One region of the Pseudomonas sp. MAG733B genome, then DNA from elsewhere that is predicted to be linked to it. Evidence: predicted binding sites of a transcription regulator. Region 1 holds the regulator's gene; each other region holds the start of a gene.
What was found. The regulator FliA, encoded in region 1, starts transcription of late flagellar genes. The targets are predictions, from matches to a motif close to CTAAAGTTTNNNNNNNNNNNGCCGNTAA.

Region 1 (9,678 bases):
AACAACGCTTCCAAGAGTCAAGATACCGCCGCATTGGTGGCTGCGGTGCGCGTCGGCGTAAGCCGCGCAATCGTGCAAAGCATTGTAGGCACTGACTCCGAGCTGCCAGTGATCACGCTGGAGCCAAGGTTGGAACAAATATTGCTCAATAGTCTGCAGAAGGCAGGACAAGGCTCGGAAGAGGGTGTTCTGCTGGAGCCAAGCATGGCTGAGAAGCTGCAGCGTTCATTGATCGATGCAGCGCAACGTCAGGAGATGCAAGGTCAACCGGTGATCCTGCTGGTGGCCGGTCCGGTTCGCGCGATGCTCTCGCGTTTTGGCCGACTGGCAGTCCCGGGGCTGCATGTGCTGGCCTACCAGGAAATACCTGACAACAAGCAAGTGACCATCGTTGCGACAGTAGGGCCCAACGGCTGAGGTAGTGGTTTATGCAAGTTAAGCGTTTTTTCGCCGCCGATATGCGTCAGGCCATGAAACTGGTTCGTGATGAGCTGGGCGCCGATGCCGCCATTATTGGCAACCGCCGGATCGCCGGTGGTGTCGAGCTGACGGCTGCCTTGGATTACAAACTGTCGGCGCTGGCTCCGCGCGTTCCGAACATGGAACTCGAAGACGAGCTGCGCAAGACTCAGTCGCGGATCGTCACCGCCCAGGCCGAATTGAGCCTGCGCAGCGATGGCGAGAGCGACAACGCCACCAATCGCCAGTTGTTCGCCGGCCTGCCATTGACCGCCGCCGAACCGCTCATCGAGCCGACTTACGCCGAGCCACGGCGCCCGTCGCCAGCGCCTGCTGCTGCAGCGGCTGTCGACTCGCGTGCATTCGACTCGATGCGTTTCGAGCTCAACAGCTTGCGCGAACTGATGGAAGTCCAGCTCGGCTCTCTGGCGTGGAATCAGCTGCAAGGCAGCCGTCCGGCCCAGGCCAATCTCTGGCGTCGCCTGCAACGCATCGGCCTGTCCGGCCCGTTGTCGCGCGACTTGCTGGCGATGATTTCCGATATCGAAGAACCTCGTCAGGCCTGGCGCATGCTGCTCGCGCACCTGGCGCGGATGATTGCTACCCCGGAAGTCGAGCCGCTGGAAGAGGGCGGCGTGATTGCCATGGTCGGCCCTGCCGGCATGGGCAAGACCACCACCCTGGCCAAGCTGGCTGCCCGCTACGTGCTCAAGTACGGCGCGCAAAACATCGCGCTGGTGAGCATGGACAGCTACCGTATTGGTGCCCAGGAGCAGCTCAAGACCCTTGGTCGGATTCTCAATGTGTCGGTGACCCATGTCGATCCGGGCCAATCGCTGGTGCAGGCGTTGGAACCACTGCTGCGCAAACGCGTCGTACTGATCGATACCGCCGGCCTGCAAGCCAGTGATCCGGCGCTGCGCATGCAGCTCGAAAGCCTGGCCGGGCGTGGCATCCGTTCCAAAAATTATCTGGTCCTGGCAACCACCAGCCAGAAGCAGGTGCTGACGGCCGCTTATCACAGTTACAAGCGCTGCGGGCTAGCTGGCTGCATCCTGACTAAACTGGATGAAACGGCGAGTCTGGGCGAGGTGTTGAGCCTGGCCATCAGCCATGAATTGCCGGTGGCCTACCTGACCGACGGCCCGCGGATTCCGGATGATTTGCATCTGCCGCGCCGTCATCAACTGGTCAGTCGCGCCGTTAGCGTGCAAATGCAGGAAGAGCCCAGCGAAGAAGCCATGGCTGACATGTTCGCTGATATCTACCACAGCCCCACCAAGCAGGTAGGCTGAGGTAACAATGAATAGTTTTTGTACCTACATCGATGGTCTGCCATGCATTGTTCCGTTTGCGAACGCGCAGCCAGTAATGTGGCCTCCGTCTATGCAAGACAAGGTAAAGAAATAACATGGGCAGCATGCATCCCGTACAGGTGATCGCGGTGACCGGCGGCAAAGGTGGCGTCGGGAAAACTAACGTGTCAGTGAACTTGTCCCTGGCTTTGGCTGAGCTTGGCCGGCGCGTCATGCTGCTGGACGCCGACCTGGGACTGGCGAACGTCGACGTTCTGCTGGGGCTGACACCCAAACGTACCCTGGCCGACGTGATCGAAGGCCGCTGCGAGCTGCGCGACGTCCTGTTGCAGGGCCCCGGCGGCATCCGCATCGTTCCGGCCGCGTCCGGCACCCAGAGCATGGTTCATTTGAGCCCGGCGCAGCACGCCGGCCTGATCCAGGCCTTCAGCGACATCGGCGACAACCTCGACGTGCTGGTGATCGACACCGCTGCGGGTATTGGTGACTCGGTAGTCAGTTTCGTTCGCGCGGCCCAGGAAGTGTTGCTGGTGGTCTGCGACGAGCCGACTTCGATCACCGACGCCTACGCGCTGATCAAACTGCTTAACCGCGACTACGGCATGAACCGCTTCCGCGTCCTGGCCAACATGGCCCAGAGCCCGCAGGAAGGACGCAACCTGTTCGCCAAGTTGACCAAGGTCACCGATCGCTTCCTCGACGTTGCCCTGCAATACGTCGGCGCCGTGCCTTACGACGAAAGCGTGCGCAAGGCCGTGCAGAAACAACGTGCCGTCTACGAAGCCTTCCCGCGCTCCAAGTGCTCGCTGGCGTTCAAGGCGATCGCACAGAAGGTCGACACCTGGCCGCTGCCTGCCAACCCGCGCGGGCATCTGGAATTCTTCGTCGAGCGCCTCGTGCAACAAACGGCAGGACCGGTTCTATGACAGCCAGCGGCTACAACCTCTACAAGAAGTCGGCACGCGATGCGCAGTACGAGCTGATCGAGCGTTATGCGCCGCTGGTCAAACGCATTGCCTATCACTTGCTGGCGCGTCTGCCGGCCAGTGTCCAGGTCGAAGATTTGATCCAGGCCGGGATGATCGGCCTGCTGGAAGTCTCCACCAAATACGACGCCAGCAAAGGCGCGAGTTTCGAGACGTACGCGGGCATCCGCATCCGCGGCGCCATGCTCGATGAAGTGCGCAAGGGGGACTGGGCGCCACGTTCGGTCCACCGCAATACCCGCATGGTCAGCGACGCCATTCGCTCGATTGAAGCTAAAACCGGCCGTGACGCTAAAGATCACGAAGTTGCGGCCGAACTCCAATTGAGTCTCGACGATTATTACGGGATTTTGAACGACACCCTGGGCAGCCGGTTATTCAGTTTCGACGATCTGTTGCAGGACGGCGAACACGAAGGGCTGCACGAGGATGGCGCGAGTGCTCATCTCGAGCCGTCACGCGATCTGGAAGATGAACGCTTCCAGGCGGCGCTGACGGACGCGATTGCCAATTTGCCGGAGCGTGAGCGACTGGTGTTGGCGCTGTACTACGACGAAGAGTTGAATCTCAAGGAAATCGGTGAGGTCCTGGGAGTCAGCGAGTCTCGGGTCAGCCAGTTACACAGCCAGTGCGCGGCCCGTTTGCGGGGGCGTTTGGGAGAGTGGCGAGCGCGCTGAAGGCAGTGTGGGGGCACTGTGACGTGGCTGGTGGGGTGATGAACCGCGCCGGTCTCGATCCGCTGTACTCCAGACAGTCATCGAGTGTTTTGCCAGATTGATTGAAATGGCGCGTCCAGGTGCTGGGCGCGTTTTAGTCTGCTTGGAGGTCGAATTGGACAAGAACATGAAAATCCTCATCGTTGATGACTTCTCAACGATGCGGCGGATCATAAAAAACCTGTTGCGTGACCTTGGGTTCACCAACACGGTCGAGGCCGACGATGGCACTACCGCCATTCCGGTTCTCAACAGCGGGAGCATCGACTTTCTGGTAACGGACTGGAACATGCCTGGCATGACCGGTATCGATCTGCTGCGCCACGTGCGTGCCGATGAAAAGCTCAAGCACCTGCCGGTGCTGATGGTGACCGCTGAAGCCAAGCGCGAGCAGATCATCGAAGCGGCCCAGGCCGGTGTAAACGGCTATGTGGTCAAACCCTTCACGGCCCAGGCGTTGAAAGAAAAAATCGAGAAGATTTTCGAACGCATCGGTTGAACTGCGCCACGGGGGAGCTATGGGGCATAACGAATCTTCGCAGGGCGATTTTGAATCGACCCTGAAAAAACACGCCGTCGAACTGGTCGAGAGCCTTGAAAAGGGCAAGTTCGGCGATGCTGTGCAATTGATCCATGAGCTCAACCAGACCCGTGACCGCGGCCTGTATCAGGAAGTGGGCAAGCTCACCCGCGAGCTGCATAGCGCGATCGTCAATTTCCAGATTGACCCGCACATGCCGCAAGCCGAGGAAGTGTCACAGATCACCGACGCCACCGAGCGTCTGGGTTATGTGGTCAAGCTGACCGAGGCCGCGGCCAACCGCACCATGGATCTGGTGGAAAACGCCACGCCGCTGGTCAACAGCCTGGCTGACGAAGCCCAGGCCTTGAGCACCGATTGGGGACGCTTCATGCGTCGCGAAGTCGGGGCTGAAGAGTTCCGCGAGCTGGCCCGTCGCGTCGACGGATTCCTGGCGCGCAGCAGCACTGACAACCGCGCCGTGTCGACCAACCTCAACGACATCCTGCTTGCCCAGGATTATCAGGACCTCACAGGTCAAGTGATCAAGCGAGTGACCCAACTGGTCACCGAAGTTGAGAGCAACCTGCTCAAGCTCGTGCTTATGGCCAGTCAGGTGGACCGCTTTGCGGGCATCGAACATGACCGTGAAGCGATGCTTGCAGAAAAAGATCCACAAAAACATCTCTCTCAGGGTGAAGGTCCGCAGATTCATGCCGATAAAAGAGAAGACGTTGTGTCCGGTCAGGACGATGTGGACGATTTGTTATCCAGCCTTGGATTTTAGGTTTTTAGACCTGTTCTGTTAGGAGCACACCATTAATGAGCTTCGGCGCCGATGAAGAGATCCTTCAGGATTTCCTGGTTGAGGCCGGCGAGATTCTAGAGCAACTGTCCGAGCAACTGGTCGAGCTGGAAAGCCGTCCGGATGATGCGGATTTGCTCAATGCAATTTTTCGCGGTTTTCACACTGTAAAAGGGGGCGCCGGCTTCCTCCAGCTCAACGAGCTGGTGGAGTGCTGTCACATCGCCGAGAACGTGTTCGACATCCTGCGCAAGGGTGAACGTCGCGTCGACTCGGAATTGATGGACGTGGTTCTCGAAGCACTGGACGCGGTGAACAGCATGTTCAGCGAAGTCCGCGAGCGCAGCCCGATCACGGCTGCCACGCCTGAATTGCTCGCCGCATTGGCCCGACTGGCCGAGCCGCAAACAGCGGACGAGGCGGCGCCTGCACCTGTCGCCGAAGTGGTTGAAGAGCCTGTCGCCGAAAGCGAATCGGGTGACATCACCGACAATGAATTCGAACAACTGCTGGACTCGCTGAACGCCGTCAAGGCTCAGGCCGAGGCACCGGCGGCTGCTCCAGCGCCTGCCAGCGATGCCGCTGCCAGCGACGAAATCACCGATGCCGAGTTCGAGTCGTTGCTCGACCAGCTGCACGGCAAAGGCCAGTTCGCCGTCGATGCAGTGGCACCTGCTGCCCCTGCGGCACCGCAGGCTCCAAAAGCTGCGGGCGATAGCTCCGACATTACCGACGACGAGTTTGAAGCACTGCTCGACCAGTTGCACGGCAAAGGTAACTTTGCCGTCGATGCGCTGGAATCGGCCATCGCTTCGGTGCCGACGCCAGCCGCGCCAGCCGCTGCTGCAGCCGGTAGTGACCTGATCAGCGATCACGAATTCGAATCGCTGCTCGACGAATTGCACGGCAAAGGCAAGTTCACCGAAGTGGGCGCGACGGCAGGAACGGCAACGGGCGCCAGCGCCTCGGTTGCAGCACCTGCCGCCAAGGCTGCGACGCCGAAGCCGGTAGCCAAGGCTCCCGAGCCGAAAGCCGAAACACCGGCGCCTGCCGCCGCTGCTGCACCGGCTCCGGCCCGTGCCCCGGCCGCGCCACCGGCGGAAAAACCGGCCAGCGAAGCCGAGACCACCGTGCGGGTCGATACCGCGCGTCTCGACGAAATCATGAACATGGTCGGCGAATTGGTGCTGGTGCGTAACCGCTTGGTTCGCCTCGGTGCCAACAGCGCCGATGAAGCCATGTCCAAGGCGGTGTCGAACCTCGACGTGGTCACGGCCGACCTGCAAACCGCGGTCATGAAGACCCGGATGCAACCGATCAAGAAAGTCTTCGGGCGCTTCCCGCGTCTGGTTCGAGATCTGGCTCGCCAGCTCAAGAAAGAGATCAACCTGGAACTGGTCGGCGAAGAAACCGACCTCGACAAGAACCTCGTCGAGGCCCTGGCCGACCCGCTGGTCCACTTGGTGCGTAACGCGGTCGACCACGGAATCGAGTCGCCGGAAGAACGCGAAGCCTCGGGCAAGGCCCGTGGCGGCAAGGTCATCCTGGCAGCCGAGCAGGAGGGCGATCACATCCTGCTGTCGATCTCCGATGACGGCAAAGGCATGGACCCGAACGTCCTGCGTTCCATCGCGGTGAAACGCGGTGTGATGGACAAGGACGCGGCCGATCGCCTGAGCGATACCGAGTGCTACAACCTGATCTTCGCCCCGGGCTTCTCGACCAAGACCGAGATCTCCGACGTGTCGGGTCGTGGCGTGGGCATGGACGTGGTGAAAACCAAGATTTCCCAGCTCAACGGTTCGATCAACATTTTCTCGGCCAAGGGCCAGGGATCGAAGATCGTCATCAAGGTACCGTTGACCCTGGCGATCATGCCGACGCTGATGGTCATGCTCGGCAACCAGGCGTTCGCGTTCCCGCTGGTGAACGTCAACGAGATTTTCCACCTCGACCTGTCGACCACCAACGTGGTGGATGGCCAGGAAGTGGTGATCGTGCGGGACAAGGCGCTGCCGTTGTTCTACCTCAAGCGCTGGCTGGTCAGCTCCGCCGCTCACGAAGAGCAGCGTGAAGGCCATGTAGTGATCCTTTCGGTGGGCACCCAGCGGATCGGCTTCGTCGTCGATCAACTGGTGGGCCAGGAAGAAGTGGTCATCAAGCCATTGGGCAAAATGCTCCAGGGAACCCCGGGCATGTCGGGCGCCACCATCACCGGTGACGGTCGCATCGCGCTGATTCTCGATGTTCCGAGCATGCTCAAGCGTTACGCCGCACGGCGTATTTGATTCTGGTGGAGCGGGGCGACTGAGCCTCGCTCCGTCTAACGGAGTGTTTATGGCAGTCAAAGTCCTGGTGGTGGATGATTCGGGGTTTTTCCGCCGCCGCGTCTCGGAAATTCTTTCAGCGGATTCGAATATCCAGGTCGTCGGTACGGCGACCAACGGAAAAGAGGCGATCGATCAGGCCCTGGCCCTCAAGCCGGACGTGATCACCATGGACTACGAGATGCCGATGATGGACGGCATCACGGCAGTGCGGCACATCATGCAGCGCTGTCCGACCCCGGTCTTGATGTTTTCCTCGCTGACCCACGAAGGCGCCCGGGTCACCCTGGATGCGCTGGACGCCGGCGCGGTGGACTTCCTGCCGAAGAATTTCGAAGACATCTCGCGCAACCCCGAGAAGGTCAAGCAACTGCTGTGCGAGAAGATTCTCAGCATCGCGCGCAGCAACCGTCGTGTCAGTTCTTACAGTGCTCCGGCTCCTGTGGCCGCACCCGCTCCGACGCCAATGCCTTCGAGCATCGGCAGTTACGGCAGCAGCGCGCCTGCACGTCCGGCACCCGCACCGATTCCAGCACGTGCCCACGCGGCCACGCCGTCGTCGCCCGCGCCGAAACGCAAAGCCTACAAACTGGTTGCCATCGGAACGTCCACTGGCGGTCCGGTTGCCCTGCAACGGGTACTGACCCAATTGCCGGCCAACTTCCCGGCGCCGATCGTGCTGATCCAGCACATGCCGGCTGCGTTTACCAAAGCGTTCGCCGAGCGCCTGGACAAGCTCTGCCGCATCAGCGTCAAGGAAGCCGAGGATGGCGACATCCTGCGTCCGGGCCTGGCGTTGCTCGCGCCGGGTGGCAAGCAAATGATGATCGACGGCCGTGGCGCGGTGAAAATCCTGCCGGGTGACGAACGTCTCAATTACAAACCGTGCGTGGACATCACCTTCGGTTCGGCGGCCAAGTCCTACGGTGACAAAGTTCTGGCGGTCGTCTTGACCGGCATGGGCGCCGACGGTCGCGAAGGCGCGCGCCTGCTCAAACAGGGCGGCAGTTCGATCTGGGCTCAGGATGAAGCCAGCTGCGTGATCTACGGCATGCCGATGGCGATCGTCAAAGCCGAGCTCGCCGACGCGGTGTACAGCCTGGACGACATTGGCCGGCACATCGTCGAGGCATGTATCTGATGGATGTTCTAAGCCTTATCGGCATCATCATGGCGTTCGTCGCCATCATCGGCGGCAACTACCTCGAAGGCGGGCACCTCGGTGCGCTGGCCAACGGCCCGGCAGCCCTGATCGTACTCGGCGGCACCATCGGCGCAGCGTTGCTGCAATCGCCGATGAGCGCTTTCAAGCGCGCCATGCAGATCCTGGCGTGGATCCTGTTTCCGCCGCGCGTCGATTTGGCCGGTGGTATCGACCGCGTCGTCAACTGGAGCCTGACCGCGCGCAAGGAAGGTTTGCTCGGCCTGGAAGGCATTGCCGACGCCGAACCCGACAGCTACTCGCGCAAAGGCCTGCAACTGCTGGTGGACGGTGCCGAGCCGGAAGCAATCCGCAGCATCCTGGAAGTGGATTTCTACACCCAGGAAAGCCGCGACATCGAAGCCGCCAAAGTCTTCGAAAGCATGGGCGGTTATGCGCCGACCATCGGCATCATCGGTGCGGTGATGGGCCTGATTCACGTCATGGGCAACCTCGGTGATCCGTCGCAACTGGGTAACGGCATCGCCGTGGCCTTCGTCGCCACCATCTACGGCGTGGCCAGTGCCAACCTGGTGCTGCTGCCGATTGCCGCCAAGCTCAAATCCGTTGCGTTGCGCCAGTCGCGTTATCGCGAAATGTTGCTGGAAGGCATCCTGTCGATCGCCGAAGGTGAAAACCCACGCTCCATCGAGTTGAAGCTGCAAGGCTTCATGGATTAAGGGAATAACCTCATGGCACGTCGTCGCCAGCATGATGAACACGTCAATCACGAACGCTGGCTGGTGTCCTACGCGGACTTCATCACCTTGCTGTTCGCGTTCTTCGTGGTCATGTACTCGATTTCTTCGATCAACGAAGGCAAGTACAAGATCATTTCCGAAGCGCTGATCGGGGTCTTCACCGATACCGACAGCGCCCTCAAGCCGATTCCGATCGGCGAAGAGCGACCGAAGACCGTGACTCCGGCCAAGCCGCTGGTCAAGGACAGCGAGCAGGTCGATGCCGGGGTTGCCGGCGCGAGCGATCCGCTGAAAAGCATCGCCGACGACATCAGTGCGGCGTTCGGCGATCTGATCCAGTCCAACCAGATGACCGTGCGCGGCAACGAGTTGTGGGTCGAGATCGAACTCAATTCCAGCCTGTTGTTCGGCAGCGGCGACGCCATGCCCAGCGACATCGCGTTCAACATCATCGACAAGGTCGCGGTGATCCTGAAGCCGTTCGACAACCCGATCCACGTCGAAGGTTTTACTGACGATCAACCGATTCGTACCTCGCAGTACCCGACCAACTGGGAGCTGTCGTCAGCCCGTTCGGCGAGCATCGTGCGCATGCTGGCGATGCAAGGGGTGAACCCGGGTCGCCTGGCATCGGTGGGCTACGGTGA
Region 2 (9,678 bases), 360 kb from region 1:
CCCGCCCGGTAACAGACTGAATTGCCCCGCACTCAGTGAAAGCATCTGGATCAGAAAACTCCAGGCCCACTGCAAATCCGCCCCCAGCCCGCGCAGCGCCAGATACAACACGCTGTAACGCAAGATCCAGTGCAGGCAAGTCAGGGCAAACACCGTGATCAATGTCTGAAAGGGCAGCTTCAGCGTGTCGGTAAATGCCGCCAGAAAATGCAGGAGTTTTCGCGCCCAGCGAACCCGTGTCGCAGACTGGACGTTGAGCCGAGCCAGTAACCGACCACTCAAGCGGATCAGCAAGCGGTGGTAACGGGCCACCACCACGCAACAGACCAGGCCGCCGAACATCGAGACGGCACTGACGATCAGCAGCCACTCCATGCGCTGGCTGAGGTGCTGGAACAACGCATAAATCAGAATCCCGCAGAGTGCGCAGAGGAAGAACAACAAATCGCTGAGCTGGTCCATGGCGAACACGGCGCTGCCCCGGGCCGGACGCACACCGTTACGCGCCAGTAACGCCATGATGGTCAGTGGCCCGCCGCTGCCGCCGGGGGTGGCGCAGTAGGCAAATTCGGCGGCCATCACCACGCCGAGGCTTTTGACCGGGCTGAGCCTGTCGCGCTGATCCCCCAGCAACAGGCGCAGGCGCAGGGTGTTCACCACCCAGCACAGGAGGATCATGCCGAACATGACCAGCAGCCAACTCAGTGGAAAGCTGTTCAACCGCGACCAGGTTTCGCTCCCGCCCAACAGCCAGGGAATCAGCACCGCGGCGAGCAGGCCGATCAACAGCAGAATCCCGCGACTCATGCAGCGCGTTCCACGTGTTGATTTTGCAGTGCCAGCCAGTGAGCTTTGGTCATCGGCACCCGGCCCTCGTCGAGCAGACGCTTGAGGGTTTTCAGCCAGTAAGTACGCGAGAATTCATGGCGCATATCCACCGGATGCAAGCCAAGGCGAATCACCGGTGCCTGTCGCCAGTGTTGTTCGAGTTGATCGCTGACCAGTTTCGACAAGCCCCGGCGCCAGGCACTGCGCGCACTCCAGACCAGTCCGGGGGCATCGACCGGCGTGAAGTCAGGCAAGCGATACAGATGCTGCGCGTCACTGGTGTAACTCAAGGGCAATTGGCGCAAGGCCTGGCGCGTGCCTTCGCTCATCAGCCAGGCGGGGGCGACAAAGCCCTGCAACGGCCAGTGGTTACGGTGGAACACTTCAATGCCAGCGTGCAAACGGGCGAGGGCGGCCTCATGGGACAGGCTGTAAAACTCACCTTCATGGGTGTAGATCCGACGCATGAACCAGTCCCGTGGATTGTTTGCGATCGGTCCGTCATCGCAATGAAAATAGCCGTGCAGCGCCAGTTCATCGCCACGGGCGAGTCGCCCGCTGAGCAGGCGACGAAAATCCGGATGCGCTTGCAGATCGTTGTGCTTGTGAAAGTCCGGCACCACCAGCCAGGTCATCGGCACACCGCCGAGCGCATCGACGGCTTCGACGAATGGCTGGTAATCGGCCCAGGTTTGCGGCGCGACATCGTGCAGCACCAGTAACAGGCTGGGCGTTTGCATGGATTCAACCATTGGCCGCTCGCGGCCACTGGCTGCCGAGTACGGCGTGATAGTGGCCGAGCAAGCTGTTGACCACCGTGTCCCAGGCGTAATGCTGCTCGACATGGCGCCGCGCATGCTGCCCGACGGCCGCGCTACCCTGGCTGAACAGTTCACGCACGGCGTTGGCCATGGCCAATGGATCGTTGGGGGTACACAACAGGCCACATTGATCGGTGATGATTTCCTCGAACGCGCCGGCTGCCACGGCGACCACCGGGATGCCGCAGGCCATGGCTTCGAGGATGACCAGGCCAAAGGTTTCCTGATCGCCGGCATGCAGCAAGGCGTCGGCGCTGGCCATCAGGCGGGCGACTTGCGCGGCTGGGCAAAATTCATCGATGACGGTGACGTTGGCAGGCACAGCGCTCGGCATCGACGAGCCGACCAGCAGCAAGTGATAGCGTTTGCCCAGGCGCTTCATGCAATCGAGCAGCACCGGCAGGTTTTTCTCTTTGGAACCGCGCCCGGCGAAGATCAGCAGATGAGTGTTTTCGTCGAGGCCCAGTTCGGCGCGCAGGCCAGGATCGCGCGCATCGGGATGAAACATTTGCAAATCGACACCCAGCGGCTGCACGAAAACGTTCTTCACACCCAGGCCGGTCAGTTTGTCCGCCATGACCCGGCTCGGCGCCAGCACGCGGTCGAAGTTGCCGTAGAGCTTGCTGACATACGCTTCAACATTGGTGGTCACCCAGTTGCCCATGCGGTTGCTGACCAGCAGCGGCAGATCCGAGTGATAAAAGCCGATCACCGGCACATCCAGTTGCCGCCGCGCATCCAGGGCAGCCCAGGCAGTGAGGTACGGATCGCCGACCTCGATCAGTTCAGGTTGCAAATCGTGCAGGACATTGCGCCAGGGCGCGAGACGGAGAGGGAAGCGATAGCCCTTGCCGAAAGGCAGGGCGGGGGCCGGAACGGTATAGATGCCATCCTGTTCACTGAATACAGCCCCGGGAATCAGCAAACTGTGACGGGTGCCCGGCCTGTTGCACAGGCGATGATGCTTGGCATCCAGATAAGTGCGCACGCCACCGCTGGCAGGGGCGTAGAACATGGTTATGTCAGCGATATGCACGATGAACATTCCTCCGGTCCGTTGCTCTCCTTGGTTGACCTTAATGAAGAATAGATGTTCGGTTGGGGTTTGGAGGGTGTTGGCGGGGGTAGAGGCTCGTTGTGGCGAGGGAGCTTGCTCCCGCTCGGCTGCGAAGCAGTCGTAAAACAGCCGATGTGTTAGTTCTGACACACCTCGGACATTTTTTTTGGGGTTGCTTCTCAACCCAGCGGGAGCAAGCTCCCTCGCCACATTGGGTAGTGATCAGATATCAAATACGGAAACTGCCTACCAACTGTTTAAGGCGCGCCGCCTGCTGCTCCAGATCCGAACACGCCCGCAACGTCGACTGCAGGTTTTCCACACCTTCCTGGTTCAGCGTGTTGATTTCGGTGATGTCGACGTTGATCGATTCCACCACGGCCGTCTGCTCTTCGGTCGCCGTGGCCACCGACTGGTTCATTCCGTCAATTTCACCGATGCGCTGGGTCACGCTGCTCAGGCGTTCGCCGGCGAGGTTGGCGATTTCCACGCTGTCCTGGCTGTGGCGCTGGCTGTCGCTCATGGTGCTGACGGATTCGCGGGCGCCGACCTGCAACTCCTCGATCATGGTCTGCACCTGTTGCGCCGATTCCTGGGTGCGATGCGCCAGGTTGCGCACTTCATCGGCAACCACGGCAAACCCGCGCCCGGCTTCACCGGCCCGCGCCGCTTCAATGGCGGCGTTGAGCGCCAGCAGGTTGGTTTGCTGGGAAATGCTGGTGATCACTTCGAGAATCTGCCCGATGTTCACGGTTTTACTGTTCAGCGATTCGATGTTGCTGCTCGATGCGCTGAGCATGGTCGACAGTTTATTCATCGCGACAATGCTGCGATCCACCACTTGCTGGCCATCCTCGGCCAGGCTGCGGGCATCGCTGGCCTGATTCGACGCTTGCGCGGCGTTGCGGGCGATTTCCTGGGCGGCGGCGCCGAGCTGATTGATCGCCGCGGCGACGCTGCTGGTGCGCGAGGCCTGCTGGTCCGAGTTGAACATCGAGGAGTTCGAAGCCGCCACCACACGCAATGCCACTTCGTTGACCTGGCCGGTGGCCGAAGACACCTCGCGGATCGAACCGTGGATGCGCTCGACGAAACGGTTGAATGCCGTGCCGAGAATGCCGAACTCATCGTTGTTCACAATGCTCAGGCGTTTGGTCAGGTCGCCTTCACCGTCGGCAATGCCTACCATCGCACGGGTCATGGCGTGCAGCGGCTGAATGAGGAAACGTATCAACACACCCAGCAGGGCGATGATGATGGTCACGGCGATCACTGTCGCAATGGCCGCCGAAAAGCGGAAATGGCTGAGCATCGAGAAGGCTTTGTCTTTCTCCACTGAAAGCCCGATGTACCAGTTGACTGAAGAAAGCCCCTTGATCGGAGTAAATGTGACGATACGGGTTTTACCATCGACTTTGACTTCACTGAAGTCGCTGCTGATGCGCGGCGTGTCTTTCGGATAGGCCTCGGCCAGCGATTTCATTGCCAGCGTTGTATCCGGGTGCACCAGAATTTTGCCGTCGGCGCTGACCAGAAAGGCATAACCCATGCCGCCGAAGTCCAGCGCGTTCAGGCTGTCGGTGATCATTTGCAGGCTCAGGTCACCACCGACTGCGCCGATGTGTTGACCCTTTTCGAACAAACTCTGGACGATGGAAACTACCAGTTTACCGGTGCCGACATCGACATAGGGTTCGGTCAGTACCGGGTCGTTGGTGCGTTGGGCGCTCTTGTACCAATCGCGAGTGCGCGGATCGAAGTCCGCTGGCATGTCGGCGTCCGGGCGGATGATAAAGCTACCCTCGTTGCTGCCCAGAAATACAGCCACGAAAGCAGTAGTCATCACATTCTGCTCGAGCAGTTGGGTTATGTTGCTCATATCCGCGTTCAGCGCGATGTTTTGGGAAAGGTTTTCAATCAGCAGGCTGCGTCCGTTCAGCCAAGTCTCAATGTTGTTGGCGGTCACGCTTCCCATTTCTTGCAGGTAGTTGTCCAGATCCTTGCGGATGGCATTACGTTGCATATAGTCGTTGTACAACGTGAAGGAGGCGAAGGCGACAGTGACGATGAGGGCGGCAGCAAGCAGAATCTTATGACTAAAGCGCAAATTTTTATTCATGGCTTGGAGTTCCGATAAGGTCTTAATGCCCATGGCGTGCTTTTATAAAGGCATGCATCGGGGGCGCTGTTGAAGCCATGTTGATAATTCCGTCCTCGCCCTAGCGGAATACCAACACTCAATTTTTGTATCGGCCTTGATTGATGAAAGATTAACCATAGGTGGCAAAATGCACGATTCATCGCAGCTCGTTATCGGCGCCGATCTTTCAGGGCAGCCGATCGCCCAGGCCATGCGCCTGGCCAATCGACACGGTTTGATCGCAGGCGCTACCGGGACCGGCAAGACCGTCACCTTGCAACGCATGGCCGAAGCCTTCAGCGATGCCGGCGTGGCGGTGTTCGCCGCCGATATCAAAGGTGACCTGTGCGGTTTGGGCGCTGCCGGCAACCCTCAGGGCAAGATTGCCGAGCGGATTGCCGGCATGCCCTGGCTGAACCATAAGCCGGCCGCGTATCCGGTGACCTTGTGGGACATTCACGGTCAGTCCGGTCATCCATTGCGCACGACCTTGAGCGAAATGGGGCCGTTGCTGCTGGGCAGCCTGCTGGAATTGACCGACAGCCAGCAGTCGGCGCTGTATGCCGCCTTCAAGGTCGCGGACCGCGAAGGCCTGTTGCTGCTGGATTTGAAAGACCTGAAGGCGCTGCTCAATCACCTCAAGGACAACCCGGAACTGCTGGGAGACGACGCGGCGCTGATGACCACCGGTTCCAGCCAGGCGCTGTTGCGGCGCCTGGCAACCCTTGAGCAGCAGGGCGCCGAAGCCTTGTTTGGCGAACCGGCGCTGCAACTCGAAGACATTCTGCAACCGACCGCCGATGGCCGTGGGCGCATTCATTTACTCGATGCCAGTCGTCTGGTGCATGAAGCGCCAAAGGTCTACGCGACGTTCCTGCTGTGGCTGCTGGCCGAACTGTTCGAGCAACTGCCGGAGCGCGGCGATTCGGACAAACCGCTGCTGGCGCTGTTTTTCGATGAGGCGCACTTGTTGTTCGCCGGCACGCCCAAGGCGTTGCAGGATCGTCTGGAACAAGTGGTGCGGCTGATTCGTTCAAAAGGCGTGGGCGTGTATTTCGTCACCCAGTCGCCCGGCGACCTGCCGGATGATGTGCTGGCGCAACTGGGCCTGCGCATCCAGCACGGCTTGCGCGCGTTCACCGCCAAAGAACAGAAATCCCTGCGGGCGGTGGCCGACGGCTTCCGGCCGAATCCGGCGTTCGATGCCTTGTCGGTACTGACTGAGCTGGGTATCGGCGAAGCGCTGGTCGGCACCTTGCAGGACAAGGGCACGCCGGAGATGGTCCAGCGTGTTCTGGTGGCGCCGCCGCAGTCGCGGATCGGACCACTGACCGACACCGAGCGCACCGTGCTGATCGGCGGCTCGCCATTCAAGGGGCGTTACGACAAACCGATTGATCGCGAGTCGGCTTATGAAGTGCTGATGGGGCGTAAAGGCCTGGCGCCAAAGCCTGAGGCGACACCGGGCAAACCGGCAGAGCCGAGTTTCACCGAACAGGCTGGAGAGTTTCTCGGCACGGCGGCGGGGCAGGCGTTGAAATCGGCGATGCGTCAGGCGGCCAACAAGCTTGGTCGCGAGTTGGTGCGGGGATTGATGGGCTCGTTGCTCGGCGGCAGCAAACGCCGCTGAAACCTGTAGGAGCATGGCTTGCCAGCGATGAACGATCACGCGGTACAACTGACGCACCGCGGCGTATCCATCGCGGGCAAGCCTTGCTCCTACAGGGCTAATGGCGCTTTCAGGTTTTCGACTTGGCGTGCGCCGCCAACCGCTCCAGCGCCGCTCGCAGGTTCGGATCGCTGATGCCATCGGCCGTCGCCTGGATGGTCGCCGCCGCATCAATCGACAAGTCCATGGTATGCCCGGCCGCACCTTGCTGAACGGTAGGCGGCTGGACCTTGAACAGGATTCGCGTGAGGCTGGCGAACTCGTCGAACATTTGCAGTTGCCGTTGCAGACGTTTTTGCTGGTAACGCAGGCGGGTAGCCCAATGTCCGTCGGTGACGATCAGCAACAAACTGCCTTCGCGCCACGAAGCTACGTGGCAGTGTTCGCGAGCGGCGGGTTGCAGTTGGCTTTCGAGCAGACGTTGCAGATGTCCAAGGCGTTGAGCGTGGCCGAGAATGGCTTTGAGCGGCTTGGCTTCGCGAAGCAGAACGGCGGGTGCTCGGGCCGTAAGAGGGCGAAATGCCATGATCCAACACCTGAAGTTACAGAGTCGCCATGGTAGCAGAAAGCACCCGATGCACCTGACCCATTGCTTTTGTCCCTGCTTTACCCATTAAATCAACAACTAACTTCTGCCCTGAACGGCTTGAAGTTGAGCAAAACGCCCCTATTTTAAGTGAGCCCCGTCAAAGCGCAGTGCCAGCATCGTGGAATATCGCCACTTTCCTCACTTCCGTTTCCGGGTAGAATGCTCGTTCGCATGCGGCCATGAGGGCTGCACGGGCGACTCACGGGGCCGCCCTCCATCCCTTTAGTGTGGAAGATCCTGCCGATATGTTTGCGCCTTTGTTAAAGAAACTTTTTGGAAGCAAGAACGAGCGTGAAGTCAAACGCATGCTCAAGACGGTGCAACTCGTCAATGCCTTCGAAGAGCAAATGGTAGCCCTTTCGGACGATCAATTGCGTGCCAAGACAGATGAGTTCAAGGCCCGCGTCGCCAAAGGGGAAACCCTCGACAAGCTGTTGCCAGAAGCCTTTGCGGTCGCCCGCGAAGCCGGCAAGCGCGTCATGGGTATGCGCCACTTCGATGTCCAGCTGATCGGCGGCATGACCTTGCATGAAGGCAAGATCGCCGAAATGCGTACCGGTGAAGGCAAGACCCTGGTGGCAACACTGGGCGTTTACCTCAACGCATTGTCCGGCAAGGGCGTGCACGTTGTGACGGTGAACGACTACCTGGCCCGTCGTGACGCCAACTGGATGCGTCCGCTCTACGAATTCCTCGGCCTGACGGTCGGCGTGGTTACGCCGTTCCAGCCGCCGGAAGAGAAGCGTATTGCCTACTCCGCCGACATCACCTACGGCACAAACAACGAATTCGGTTTCGACTACCTGCGCGACAACATGGCGTTCAGCATGGAAGAAAAATTCCAGCGCGAACTCAATTTTGCCGTGATCGACGAAGTCGACTCGATCCTCATCGACGAAGCCCGTACTCCGCTGATCATTTCCGGTCAGGCCGAGGACAGCTCCAAGCTGTACATCGAGATCAACAAACTGATCCCGAAGCTGGAACTGCATGTCGAAGAAGTCGAAGGCGAAGTCACCAAGGCCGGCCACTACACCGTTGACGAGAAGACCCGCCAGGTCGAACTCAACGAAGCCGGTCACCAGTTCGTCGAAGAATCGCTGACCAGCCTCGGCTTGCTGGCTGAAGGCGAGAGCTTGTACTCGGCGCACAACCTGAGCCTGCTGACTCACGTTTATGCCGGTCTGCGCGCGCACAAGCTGTTCCATCGCAACGTCGAATACATCGTGCAGGACGGTCAGGTTGTGCTGGTCGACGAACACACCGGTCGTACCATGCCGGGTCGTCGTCTGTCCGAAGGCCTGCACCAGGCCATCGAAGCCAAGGAAAACCTGAACATCCAGGCCGAGAGCCAGACCCTGGCATCGACCACGTTCCAGAACTACTTCCGTCTGTACAACAAACTGTCCGGCATGACCGGTACGGCCGACACCGAAGCGTTCGAGTTCCATCAGATCTATGGCCTGCAGGTCCTCGTCATTCCGACGAACAAGCCGCTGGCCCGTAAAGACTACAACGACCTGGTGTTCCTGACCGCCGACGAGAAATACGCGGCGATCGTCACTGACATCAAGGAAAGCATGGCCGCCGGCCGTCCGGTGCTGGTGGGTACCGCGACCATCGAAACTTCCGAGCGCATGTCTGACCTGCTCAACAAGGAAGGCATCGAGCACAAGGTTCTGAACGCCAAGTTCCACGAAAAAGAAGCCGAGATCATCGCCCAGGCCGGTCGCCCAGGCGCACTGACCATCGCCACCAACATGGCCGGTCGTGGTACCGACATCCTGTTGGGCGGCAACTGGGAAGTGGAAGTCGCTTCGCTGGAAGATCCGACCCCTGAGCAGATTGCCCAGATCAAGGCCGACTGGCAGAAGCGTCACCAGCAAGTGCTCGAGTCGGGCGGTTTGCAGGTGATTGCTTCCGAGCGTCACGAATCGCGCCGTATCGACAACCAGTTGCGTGGTCGTGCCGGTCGTCAGGGTGACGCCGGTTCCAGCCGTTTCTACCTGTCGCTGGAAGACAGCCTGATGCGCATCTTCGCCTCTGACCGGGTGAAGAACTTCATGAAGGCCCTGGGCATGCAGCCTGGCGAAGCGATCGAGCACCGCATGGTGACCAACGCTATCGAAAAGGCTCAGCGCAAGGTTGAAGGCCGCAACTTCGACATTCGTAAGCAACTGCTCGAGTTCGACGACGTCAACAACGAACAGCGTAAAGTGATTTATCACATGCGTAACACGTTGCTGGCCGCCGACAACATCGGTGAAACCATCGCCGATTTCCGTCAGGACGTGCTAAACGCTACCGTCAGTGCGCACATTCCACCGCAATCGTTGCCTGAACAGTGGGACGTGGCCGGTCTGGAAGCCGCGTTGCAGAGCGACTTCGGTGTGGCGCTGCCGATCCAGCAGTGGCTCGACGAAGACGATCACCTGTACGAAGAAACCCTGCGCGAAAAACTGATGCAGGAACTGATTGCAGCGTACAACGAGAAAGAAGACCAGGCGGGCGCCGAAGCGCTGCGCACCTTCGAGAAGCAAATCGTTCTGCGCGTGCTGGACGACCTGTGGAAAG
Region 3 (9,678 bases), 2.0 Mb from region 1:
CCTGCGCCGCAGCGCGACCGGCCCCGCTTGTTTTTGGTTGTTCAACGCTGTCCTGCTCGACCGGCAGAATCAATTGATCGGGCACGCTGCCGTGCCATTTTTTTGCGCACACGTAATACACGACGGCAGGCAGTACCAAGCCGATGATCCAGGAAATATCCACATCACCCAGGGCCGCCACCATTGAACCGGTATAGAACTTGGTGGAGATGAACGGCAACTGCACCAGCACACCGAAAACATAGACGCTGATGCCGAGAAGGTTCCAACGACCGTAGCGACCGTTCGGATCGGCCAGTGCCGGTACGTCATAGCGCTCGCGGGTGATGCAGTAGTAGTCCACCAGGTTGATCGCGCTCCATGGCGTGAAGAACGCCAGCAAGAACAGGATGAAGGACTTGAACGCACCGAGGAACGAGTGCTGACCGAGCAACGCCATCAGGGTCGCGGCACCGACGATGACCAGCACGAAGACCAGACGCTGTAAGCGCGTTACCTTCAGGTCACCACGGAAACCGCTGATGATGGTCGCAATGCACATGAAGCTGCCGTAGGAGTTCAGCGTGGAGATGGTGACCTTGCCGAACGCAATGCTGAAATACAGCAGCGCGGCGGTGGCACCAGTACCGCCCAAACCAACGATGTAAGCCACTTCGTGCCCGGCGAACTGCCCATTGGCAGAAGCTGCAGCAAACACGCCGAGGACCATCGCCACTTGTGCGCCAATCACCGAACCTGCGCCAGCGGCGAAAAAGGTTTTCACCGAGGAAACCTTGCTCGGCAAATAACGCGAATAGTCAGCCACGTAAGGGCCGAAGGCGATCTGCCAGGATGCCGCGAGCGACACCGCGAGCAGGAAGCTGCTCCAGCTGAAGTGGCGGATTTGCAGGAGCGCGCCGACGTCTGTCTGGCTCATCAGGCGAGCGAACAGGTAAACGAAGGCAATCACACCAATGACACTGGCGATACGGCCGATCCAATGGATCACCCGATAACCCAGCACCGTGACCAGCACGATGACACTGGCGAAAATGAGGATGCCGACGCTGTCGCTAACGCCAAACAACTGGCCCAGCGCCTGGCCGGAAAGTACCGTGCCCGTTGCGGTGAAACCGAGGTACATCAGGCACACCAGCACGATCGGGATGGCCGCGCCATAAACGCCAAACTGCACGCGGCTGGAGATCATCTGTGGCAGGCCAAGCTTGGGACCTTGCGCGGCATGAAGCGCCATCACGCCACCGCCGAGCAGTTGCCCGATCAGCAAACCGATCAACGACCAGAACACATCACCGCCCAGCACCACGGCCAGGGCCCCAGTGACAATCGCGGTGATTTGCAGGTTGGCACCCATCCACAGGGTGAACTGGCTGAACAGACGACCGTGTCTTTCCGCTTCCGGGATGTAGTCAATCGAGCGCTTCTCGATCAACGGTTTGTTGCCTGCACGTTCGCTGTTAACAGCCATGGTTCAACCTCTGTGGATTGTTATTCTGGGTTGGTGTGATTCCCCTGTAGGAGCTGAGCTTGCTCGCGATGAGGCCGGCAAATTCAACATTTGCGTTGGCTGACACATCGCTATCGCGAGCAAGCTTTGCTCCTACAGGGGCAAGCATTACTTGCCGGTAATCATCGGCAGGTTCAGCCCTTGTTCCTTGGCGCAGTCGATCGCGATCTGGTAACCGGCATCGGCGTGACGCATAACGCCGGTCGCCGGGTCGTTGTGCAGAACGCGAGCGATACGCTCGGCCGCTTCGTCAGTACCGTCGCAGACGATCACCATGCCCGAGTGCTGGGAGAAGCCCATGCCGACGCCGCCGCCGTGGTGCAGGGAAACCCAGGTAGCGCCGCTTGCGGTGTTCAGCAAAGCGTTGAGCAGTGGCCAGTCGGACACGGCGTCGGAACCGTCCTGCATCGATTCGGTTTCACGGTTCGGGCTGGCGACCGAACCGGAGTCCAGGTGGTCGCGGCCGATCACGATTGGCGCCGACAACTCGCCGCTGCGAACCATTTCGTTGAACGCCAGGCCGAGCTTGGCGCGCAGACCCAGGCCAACCCAGCAGATACGCGCCGGCAGACCCTGGAAGCTGATGCGCTCGCGAGCCATGTCCAGCCAGTTGTGCAGGTGAGCGTCGTCCGGGATCAGCTCTTTGACTTTGGCGTCGGTCTTGTAGATGTCTTCAGCGTTGCCCGACAGTGCAGCCCAACGGAACGGGCCGATGCCACGGCAGAACAGCGGACGGATGTAAGCCGGCACGAAGCCTGGGAAGTCGAATGCGTTTTCCACGCCTTCTTCCTGGGCCATCTGACGGATGTTGTTGCCGTAGTCGAAGGTCGGCACGCCCATTTTCTGGAAGTCCAACATGGCTTTAACGTGCACGGCCATCGATTGCTTGGCGGCCTTGATTACAGCGGCCGGTTCAGTCTTGGCGCGTTCGCGGTACTGATCCCAGGTCCAGCCGGCCGGCAGGTAGCCGTTGAGCGGGTCGTGGGCGCTGGTCTGGTCGGTGACCATGTCCGGGCGTACGCCACGCTTGACCAGTTCCGGGAGGATTTCAGCCGCGTTGCCCAGCAGTGCGATGGAAATCGCTTTGCCTTCTTTGGTGTATTTGTCGATGCGGGCCAGCGCGTCGTCGAGGTCGGTGGCCTGCTCGTCGACATAGCGGCTTTTCAGGCGGAAATCGATGCTGATCTGCTGGCATTCGATGTTCAGCGAGCAAGCGCCGGCCAAGGTTGCAGCCAGAGGCTGAGCGCCACCCATGCCACCCAGGCCAGCGGTCAGTACCCACTTGCCTTTCAGGTCATCGTTGTAGTGTTGGCGACCGGCTTCGACGAAGGTTTCGTAGGTGCCTTGGACGATGCCCTGGCTGCCGATGTAGATCCAGCTGCCGGCGGTCATCTGGCCGTACATGGCCAGGCCTTTGGCGTCGAGTTCGTTGAAGTGTTCCCAGCTCGCCCAGTGTGGAACCAGGTTGGAGTTGGCGATAAGCACGCGTGGTGCATTGGTGTGAGTCTTGAACACGCCGACCGGCTTGCCGGATTGCACCAGCAGGGTCTCGTCGTCGTTCAGGTTGGTCAGGCTTTCAACGATCTTGTCGTAGCATTCCCAGTTACGTGCCGCACGACCGATGCCACCGTAAACCACCAGTTCTTTAGGGTTCTCGGCGACTTCCGGGTCGAGGTTGTTCATCAGCATGCGCAGCGGCGCTTCGGTCAGCCAGCTCTTGGCGGTCAGCTTGTTACCGCGGGCAGCGCGGATTTCAACGTCACGAAATTTAGTCACGAAAAGAACTCCTCAGCAATCAATCCAAAACCAACCCAGGCAGTGGGCGAGCAAGCCGATGGGCATCAGTGCACACCGGCGAATCAGTGGACGACGGTTGAGTCTTCGTGACTCATACGCATACGTCTTTACTTGTACATACAAGCATATGCAATCAAGCGGCCAACTTGTTGGATGGGCATTCAAGAAAAATTCTTAAACGGCTGGAGAGCGCCTGAAACAAGGGTTCTGGCGTAGATGAAATTTTTCGGAGGGATTTTGTGGAGGACGTGTGCGTTGTTACTTGAGCGGGGTTTTGCGCCACGCTGGGGCGTTCGGTAACAAAGTGGTGCGCTTTGGGGAACGATCTTTCTGTAGGAGCGAGCTTGCTCGCGATGGTCGTGAACGATGACGCGTAAAACCAGATGCCCAGCGGCGCCCTCTGGTTTTTCGCGAGCAAGCTCGCTCCTACAGGGAAGGATTTTGGATCAGCGTGCAGCCAGTTCAATCACGCAGCATGCGCCATTGATGGATACGTCCAGCAGATCGGTGTTACCGCCCAGTTGCAAACAATCATGCCGACCAAGCTGCGAAGCACTGTTACCGACTTTCACTTCCAGCGTTTCGCTGACACTAAACACCAACACTGTCCCCGCCGAGCTGAAGAACCGCTGCTCGCCACTCAACCACTGCAACCGCGCGTCATAACGCTGCGGCGCATAAATCAGATTGAAGTCGCGAATCGGACCGCCAAGCAACGTGCAGGAAACCTTGCTCTCACCACTGAAGGCAAACGGGTCCAGCGGCAGCAGTGACCGTGTGTTCTGACCGTCAACCGACAGGCTCATGCCATCACCCTGCAACACGGTGATGATTCGCTCATAACCGGCGAAGGTGGAAAACCCGCCCGACTCACCAATGTCGGCAATCGACAGGCGCCAGCCAAACCCATCCAGACCGGTGCCGGCGTCGCGGGTGATTTCTTCGGTGCTGCCGCCGCCGTTTTTCCACGGCATGCGTGGGTAATCTTTGGCGCGTAAAACTTTCAGACTGCTCATTTATGAAAGCGACCTTCCAGGCGATGACGGGAACCGGGGTGGATCAAGCGAGCGGCTGTCACCGGCTGACGCCCGGACCAGGTGCGGCGACGGATCAGCAGGCACGGCTCGCCCTTTTCAATCTGCAGCAATTTGCATTCGGACGACTCGGCGAGGATCGCCTCGACCACATGCTCGCCCTCGGTCAGCGGCGCGACCTGGTTCAGGTAGGCGTATGGCGTTTGCAGGGTGAAATCCTGCTTGAGGTAATCCGGTGCCACCAGCGCGTTGACGAAACGGTCTTCGATTTGCACCGGAATGTCATTTTCGAAATGCACGATCAGCGAGTGGAATACCTTCTGCCCTTCGCGCATGTCCAGGGCCAGGGCGCGCTCGGAGCCCGCGGCCTCTTCCTCAAGAGTGATGACCTTGCAGGTGTGGCGATGGCCGCGAGAGGCGATTTCGTCGGCGATGTTGTGCACTTCGAACAGGGCGGACTGGCTTTTCGGTTCAGCGACGAACGTGCCGACGCCTTGCATGCGCACAAGCAGGCCATCGGCGGTCATCTCGCGCAGGGCGCGGTTGATGGTCATGCGACTGAAGCCCAGTTGGCTGACCAGCTCGCTTTCCGACGGAACGCGGTAGTGCGGCGGCCAGTTTCCACTGTCGATTTGCTGGGTGATCATTTGTTTGACGCGGGCGTACAAGGGCGCCGGACTGTCGCCCATGTTCGCGGCCAACGGAGAGACTGGAGGCGGAGTCGGCACGGTTAATCCTTGTTCGTTTGGATAGGGTTGCTAGCTTGCCGGAGTTTACCGGGCAGGCAAACGTCTGTATATGTATATACAAATAACACACGATGGGGTGCTGAACCATGTCCGCCTTCTTTGCCGAACGCGCGCTGCTGCCTAGTGGATGGGCCAACAATGTACGTCTTGAGGTCAGCGCCGACGGCGTATTGACCCATATCCGGGCCGATTCCCATGCAGATGACGCCGAACGGTTGAGCGGTCCGCTGCTGCCGGGCATGCCGAATCTGCACTCCCACGCCTTCCAGCGGGCCATGGCCGGGCTGGCGGAAGTGGCGGGCAATCCGAACGACAGCTTCTGGACCTGGCGCGACTTGATGTATCGCCTCGTCGGAAAAATCAGCCCGGAACAACTCGGCGTCATCGCCCGTCAGCTGTACATCGAAATGCTCAAGGCCGGTTACACCTCGGTCGCGGAATTTCACTACGTGCACCACGACCTCAATGGTCAGCCTTACGCCGATCCGGCCGAACTGGCGCTGCGCATCAGCCAGGCCGCCAGTTCCGCCGGTATCGGTTTGACCTTGTTGCCGGTGCTCTACAGCCATTCCGGTTTCGGTGGCCAGACACCGAACGAAGGCCAGCGCCGCTTCATCAACAGCACCGAAAACTACCTCAAGCTGCAATCGCGGCTGCAACCAATCCTCGCGCAGCAACCGGCGCAGGCTCTGGGGCTTTGCTTCCACTCGCTACGCGCGGTCACGCCGCAACAGATCAGCGAAGTGCTGGCGGCCAGCGACAAGCAGTGCCCGGTGCACATCCACATCGCCGAACAGCAAAAAGAAGTCGACGACTGCCTGACCTGGAGCGGTCGCCGTCCGCTGCAATGGCTGTACGAAAATGTCGACGTCGATCAGCGCTGGTGCCTGGTCCACGCGACCCACGCCAACCCGGAAGAAGTCACGCTGATGGCCAAGAGTCGCGCCATCGCCGGCCTATGCCTGACCACCGAAGCCAACCTTGGCGACGGGATATTCCCGGCAGTGGATTTTCTCGCTCAGGGCGGGCGCATGGGCATCGGGTCCGATAGCCATGTGTCGTTGAGCGTGGTGGAAGAATTGCGATGGCTGGAATACGGCCAGCGTCTGCGTGACCAGCGGCGCAACCGCTTGTATGGCGCGGATCAGCCGATAGTCGGGCGCACGCTGTTTGATGCCGCGCTCGATGGCGGCGCGCAGGCGTTGCGGCAGCCGATTGGTGCGTTGGAGGTTGGCAAACGTGCGGATTGGCTGGTGCTGGACGGCAACGATCCGTATCTGGCAACGGCCAGTGGCGACGGGATTTTGAATCGCTGGTTGTTTGCCGGTGGTGATCGACAGGTGCGCGATGTGCTGGTGAATGGGCAGTGGGTCGTGCGTGATGGCCGGCATGCTGATGAAGAAGAGAGCAACCGCGCGTTCACCCAGGTCCTGCGCGATCTCCTGGGCTAACGCAAAACAAAATGTGGGAGCGGGCTTGTTCGCGAAGAGGACGTCACATTCAACAGAGATGTTGAATGACAGTCCGCCTTCGCGAGCAAGCCCGCTCCCACATTTGTTAGAGGCTGCCTGCTAGTTCGAGGTTTTCGCCATCTGCGTATCCGACGCCCGCCAGATCAGCCGCGTGGTGTCGTAGCCCTGTTGACGCGCCTTGCTCAGCAACTCTTCACGCACCACACCGTTGACGGTCGGCGTGCGCGACAGCAACCAAAGGTACTTGCGGCTCGGGTCGCCGACGATGGCCGTCTTGTAGTCATCGCTGACGTACAACACCCAGTACTCACCCTTCGCAATGCCCGGAATCAGCCGGGAAAACCAGGTATCGAACTCGACCCACAACTTGTCGGTCTTGCCCGGCACCTGTGGATAAGCCGTGCCCTTGACCTCTTCCCATTGCCACTGCGCTGTCAGGCAGCGGTTCAACACCGCGACGTTACCGTCGGGCAACAGGCTGTAATGAGCTTCGGATTGCGCGCAGTCGCGCTGGAAATACATCGGCAAGCGCGCCAATTCGTACCAGGTGCCCTGGTAGCGCTTGAGGTTGACGCTGTTGGCCGTTTTCGGCGCCAACGGATCCTGGCCAGAACTGGCACAGCCGGCCAGTACCAGGCCGGCAAAAAGAATCATCAATAACCGCTTCATTGTTTTTCTCCCGTGGGCGCGTAGCCCCGGTTTACTTCAGGCCTTGGCCGGAAAACATCAGCACTTTGTCACCGGCGTACTGCACGCTGATAAAGCTGTTCTTGTCGCCCCAGGTGCAACTGGACATGCCGAGCGCGCCTGAACAATCGGCGGGTTTGCCCAATAAGGTTTCCACGTCGGCCTTGGCCATGCCGGCCGAGAGCTTCGAGTAGTTTTCCTGATTGACCTTGCTGCATGCAGCCAACAACACGCAGAACGAAAGCAGGGCGATGGATCGCAGCGACATGGTGTAACTCCAGGGGCGAAGGGATTGGCATGGCTGCCAAGCAGAACCTTAGAAGAGAAAACCCCCATCTGGTTCCCTCGCCGACCCGCTATTTATTGGGCCGCTCGTCTGCCATTTCTCCAAGAATCAGCCACTTTGTGCGGCTATCGGGCATTTCGTCGGTTTTAGTCAAAAGTGTCTAATCTTTGGCGCCGCTCAGTCGACATAAAACGCAACGCAAAGCCACGCCCGTGGCGTTTGCCCCTCTTCGTTGACCAGATCCCTGCGGTAGCTCATCCAATGACCAGAAACATGAAATTCAGCCACAAGATCTTGCTGGCTGCCGCCCTCGTGGTGGCCGTCGCATTCGCTTGTTTCATCCTGTTCAACGACTATCGCCAGCGCCAGACCCTGCGCAGCAGCACCGAGGCCTCGATGCAGGAACTCGGCAGCCTGACCACCAGCAACATCCAGACCTGGCTGGAAAGCCGCATGCAGTTGCTGCAGTCGATGGCCCAGCAAGTCAGCGCCGACGGCAATGCCCCTGCCAGCCTGAAGCGGATCATCGACCTGCCCGCCTACACCGGCAATTTCCAGCTGAGCTACTTCGGTGGTGCGGACGGCGTGATGTTCTCGATCCCGGCGGGCAACCGCGCGCCGGACTACGACCCACGCGCACGTGGCTGGTACAAAGCGGCCAACAGCGCGCAACAGACCATCGTTACCGAACCGTACATCGCCGCTTCGTCCGGCAAACTGGTGATCACCGTAGCGACCCCGGTACAGCGTCAGGGCCAGATGATCGGCGTTGCCGGTGCTGACATCGACCTGACCAGCGTCAGCGCGATCATCAACTCGCTGAACTTCGGCGGTCACGGCCATGCGTTCATTGTCAGCGCCGATGGCAAGATCCTTATCCATCCGGACAGCAAACTGGTGCTCAAGAACCTGACCGAGGCCTACTCCAACGGTGCGCCGAAAGTCAGCCCGGGCATGAAAGAGGTCGAGATCGACGGCAAGCGCCAGTTCATCTCCTTCACCCACGTCAACGGCGTGCCGTCGGCGGATTGGTATGTGGCACTGGTGCTCGACCAGGACACCGCGTTCTCGATGCTCAGCGAATTCCGCACCTCGGCGATCATTGCCATGGTGATTGCGGTGGTGATCATCATTGCGTTGCTGGGCATGCTGATCAACTTGCTGATGCAGCCGCTGCTGACCATGGGCCGCGCCATGCACGACATCGCCGAAGGTGAAGGCGACCTGACCAAACGCCTGACCATCCACGGCCACGATGAATTCGGCGCTTTGGGCTTGTCGTTCAACCGTTTCGTCGAGCGTATTCACACCTCCATCATCGAAGTGTCCTCGGCCACCGGCCAGGTCAACGAAGTGGCGCTGCGCGTGGTGGCTGCCTCCAACTCGTCGATGTTCAACTCCGACCAGCAAGCCTCGCGCACCAGCAGCGTCGCCGCCGCAATCAACCAGCTCGGCGCCGCCGCCCAGGAAATCGCGCAGAACGCCGCCCTCGCCTCGCAACACTCCAGCGACGCGCGCAGCCTCGCTGAAGACGGTCAGCAGGTGGTGGATAAAACCATCGCGGCGATGCAACAGCTCTCGGCGAAGATCAGCGACTCGTGCGGCAATATCGAAACGCTCAACAGCAACACGGTCAATATCGGGCAGATTCTGGAAGTGATCACCAGCATCTCCCAGCAGACCAACCTACTGGCGCTCAACGCCGCCATCGAAGCCGCCCGCGCCGGTGAAGCCGGACGTGGTTTTGCGGTGGTTGCCGATGAAGTGCGCAACCTCGCCCACCGCACCCAGGATTCGGCGCAGCAAGTGCAGAAGATGATCGAAGAACTGCAAGTCGGCGCCCGCGAAGCGGTGAGCACCATGACCGACAGTCAGCGCCAGAGCGAAAGCAGTGTCGGCATCGCCAACCAGGCCGGCGAGCGTCTTGGCAGCGTGACCCAGCGCATCGGTGAGATCGACGGCATGAACCAGTCGGTCGCCACAGCCACCGAAGAGCAAACGGCCGTGGTGGAATCGATCAACGTCGACATCACCGAGATCAACACGCTGAACCAGGAAGGCGTGGAGAACCTGCAGTCGACCTTGCGTGCGTGTGCGGATCTTGAGCAGCAGGCGGCGCGGCTGAAGCAGTTGGTGGGTAGTTTCA

Region 2: a site for FliA is predicted at 4,953-4,980, ahead of V6Z53_RS27005 (methyl-accepting chemotaxis protein). Genes of this name have one in related genera too.
Region 3: a site for FliA is predicted at 7,693-7,720, ahead of V6Z53_RS04085 (methyl-accepting chemotaxis protein). Genes of this name have one in related genera too.

What each region holds. Positions count from the first base shown of each region.
Region 1 is NZ_CP145732.1:5,535,258-5,544,935, reverse strand. It holds gene flhA (flagellar biosynthesis protein FlhA) at 1-417, shown strand, start outside; gene flhF (flagellar biosynthesis protein FlhF) at 429-1,754, shown strand; gene fleN (flagellar synthesis regulator FleN) at 1,871-2,701, shown strand; gene fliA (RNA polymerase sigma factor FliA) at 2,698-3,438, shown strand; gene V6Z53_RS25295 (chemotaxis response regulator CheY) at 3,605-3,976, shown strand; gene V6Z53_RS25290 (protein phosphatase CheZ) at 3,996-4,784, shown strand; gene V6Z53_RS25285 (chemotaxis protein CheA) at 4,820-7,090, shown strand; gene V6Z53_RS25280 (chemotaxis response regulator protein-glutamate methylesterase) at 7,140-8,270, shown strand; gene V6Z53_RS25275 (flagellar motor protein) at 8,270-9,010, shown strand; gene motD (flagellar motor protein MotD) at 9,023-9,678, shown strand, end outside.
Region 2 is NZ_CP145732.1:5,893,584-5,903,261, reverse strand. It holds gene V6Z53_RS27020 (lysylphosphatidylglycerol synthase transmembrane domain-containing protein) at 1-807, opposite strand, end outside; gene V6Z53_RS27015 (polysaccharide deacetylase family protein) at 804-1,580, opposite strand; gene V6Z53_RS27010 (glycosyltransferase family 1 protein) at 1,573-2,694, opposite strand; gene V6Z53_RS27005 (methyl-accepting chemotaxis protein) at 2,936-4,825, opposite strand; gene V6Z53_RS27000 (helicase HerA-like domain-containing protein) at 4,995-6,476, shown strand; gene V6Z53_RS26995 (DciA family protein) at 6,586-7,041, opposite strand; gene secA (preprotein translocase subunit SecA) at 7,350-9,678, shown strand, end outside.
Region 3 is NZ_CP145732.1:880,288-889,965, reverse strand. It holds gene V6Z53_RS04120 (cytosine permease) at 1-1,468, opposite strand, end outside; gene hutU (urocanate hydratase) at 1,616-3,283, opposite strand; gene V6Z53_RS04110 (HutD family protein) at 3,751-4,320, opposite strand; gene hutC (histidine utilization repressor) at 4,317-5,027, opposite strand; gene V6Z53_RS04100 (formimidoylglutamate deiminase) at 5,174-6,538, shown strand; gene V6Z53_RS04095 (lipocalin family protein) at 6,659-7,228, opposite strand; gene V6Z53_RS04090 (hypothetical protein) at 7,260-7,514, opposite strand; gene V6Z53_RS04085 (methyl-accepting chemotaxis protein) at 7,794-9,678, shown strand, end outside.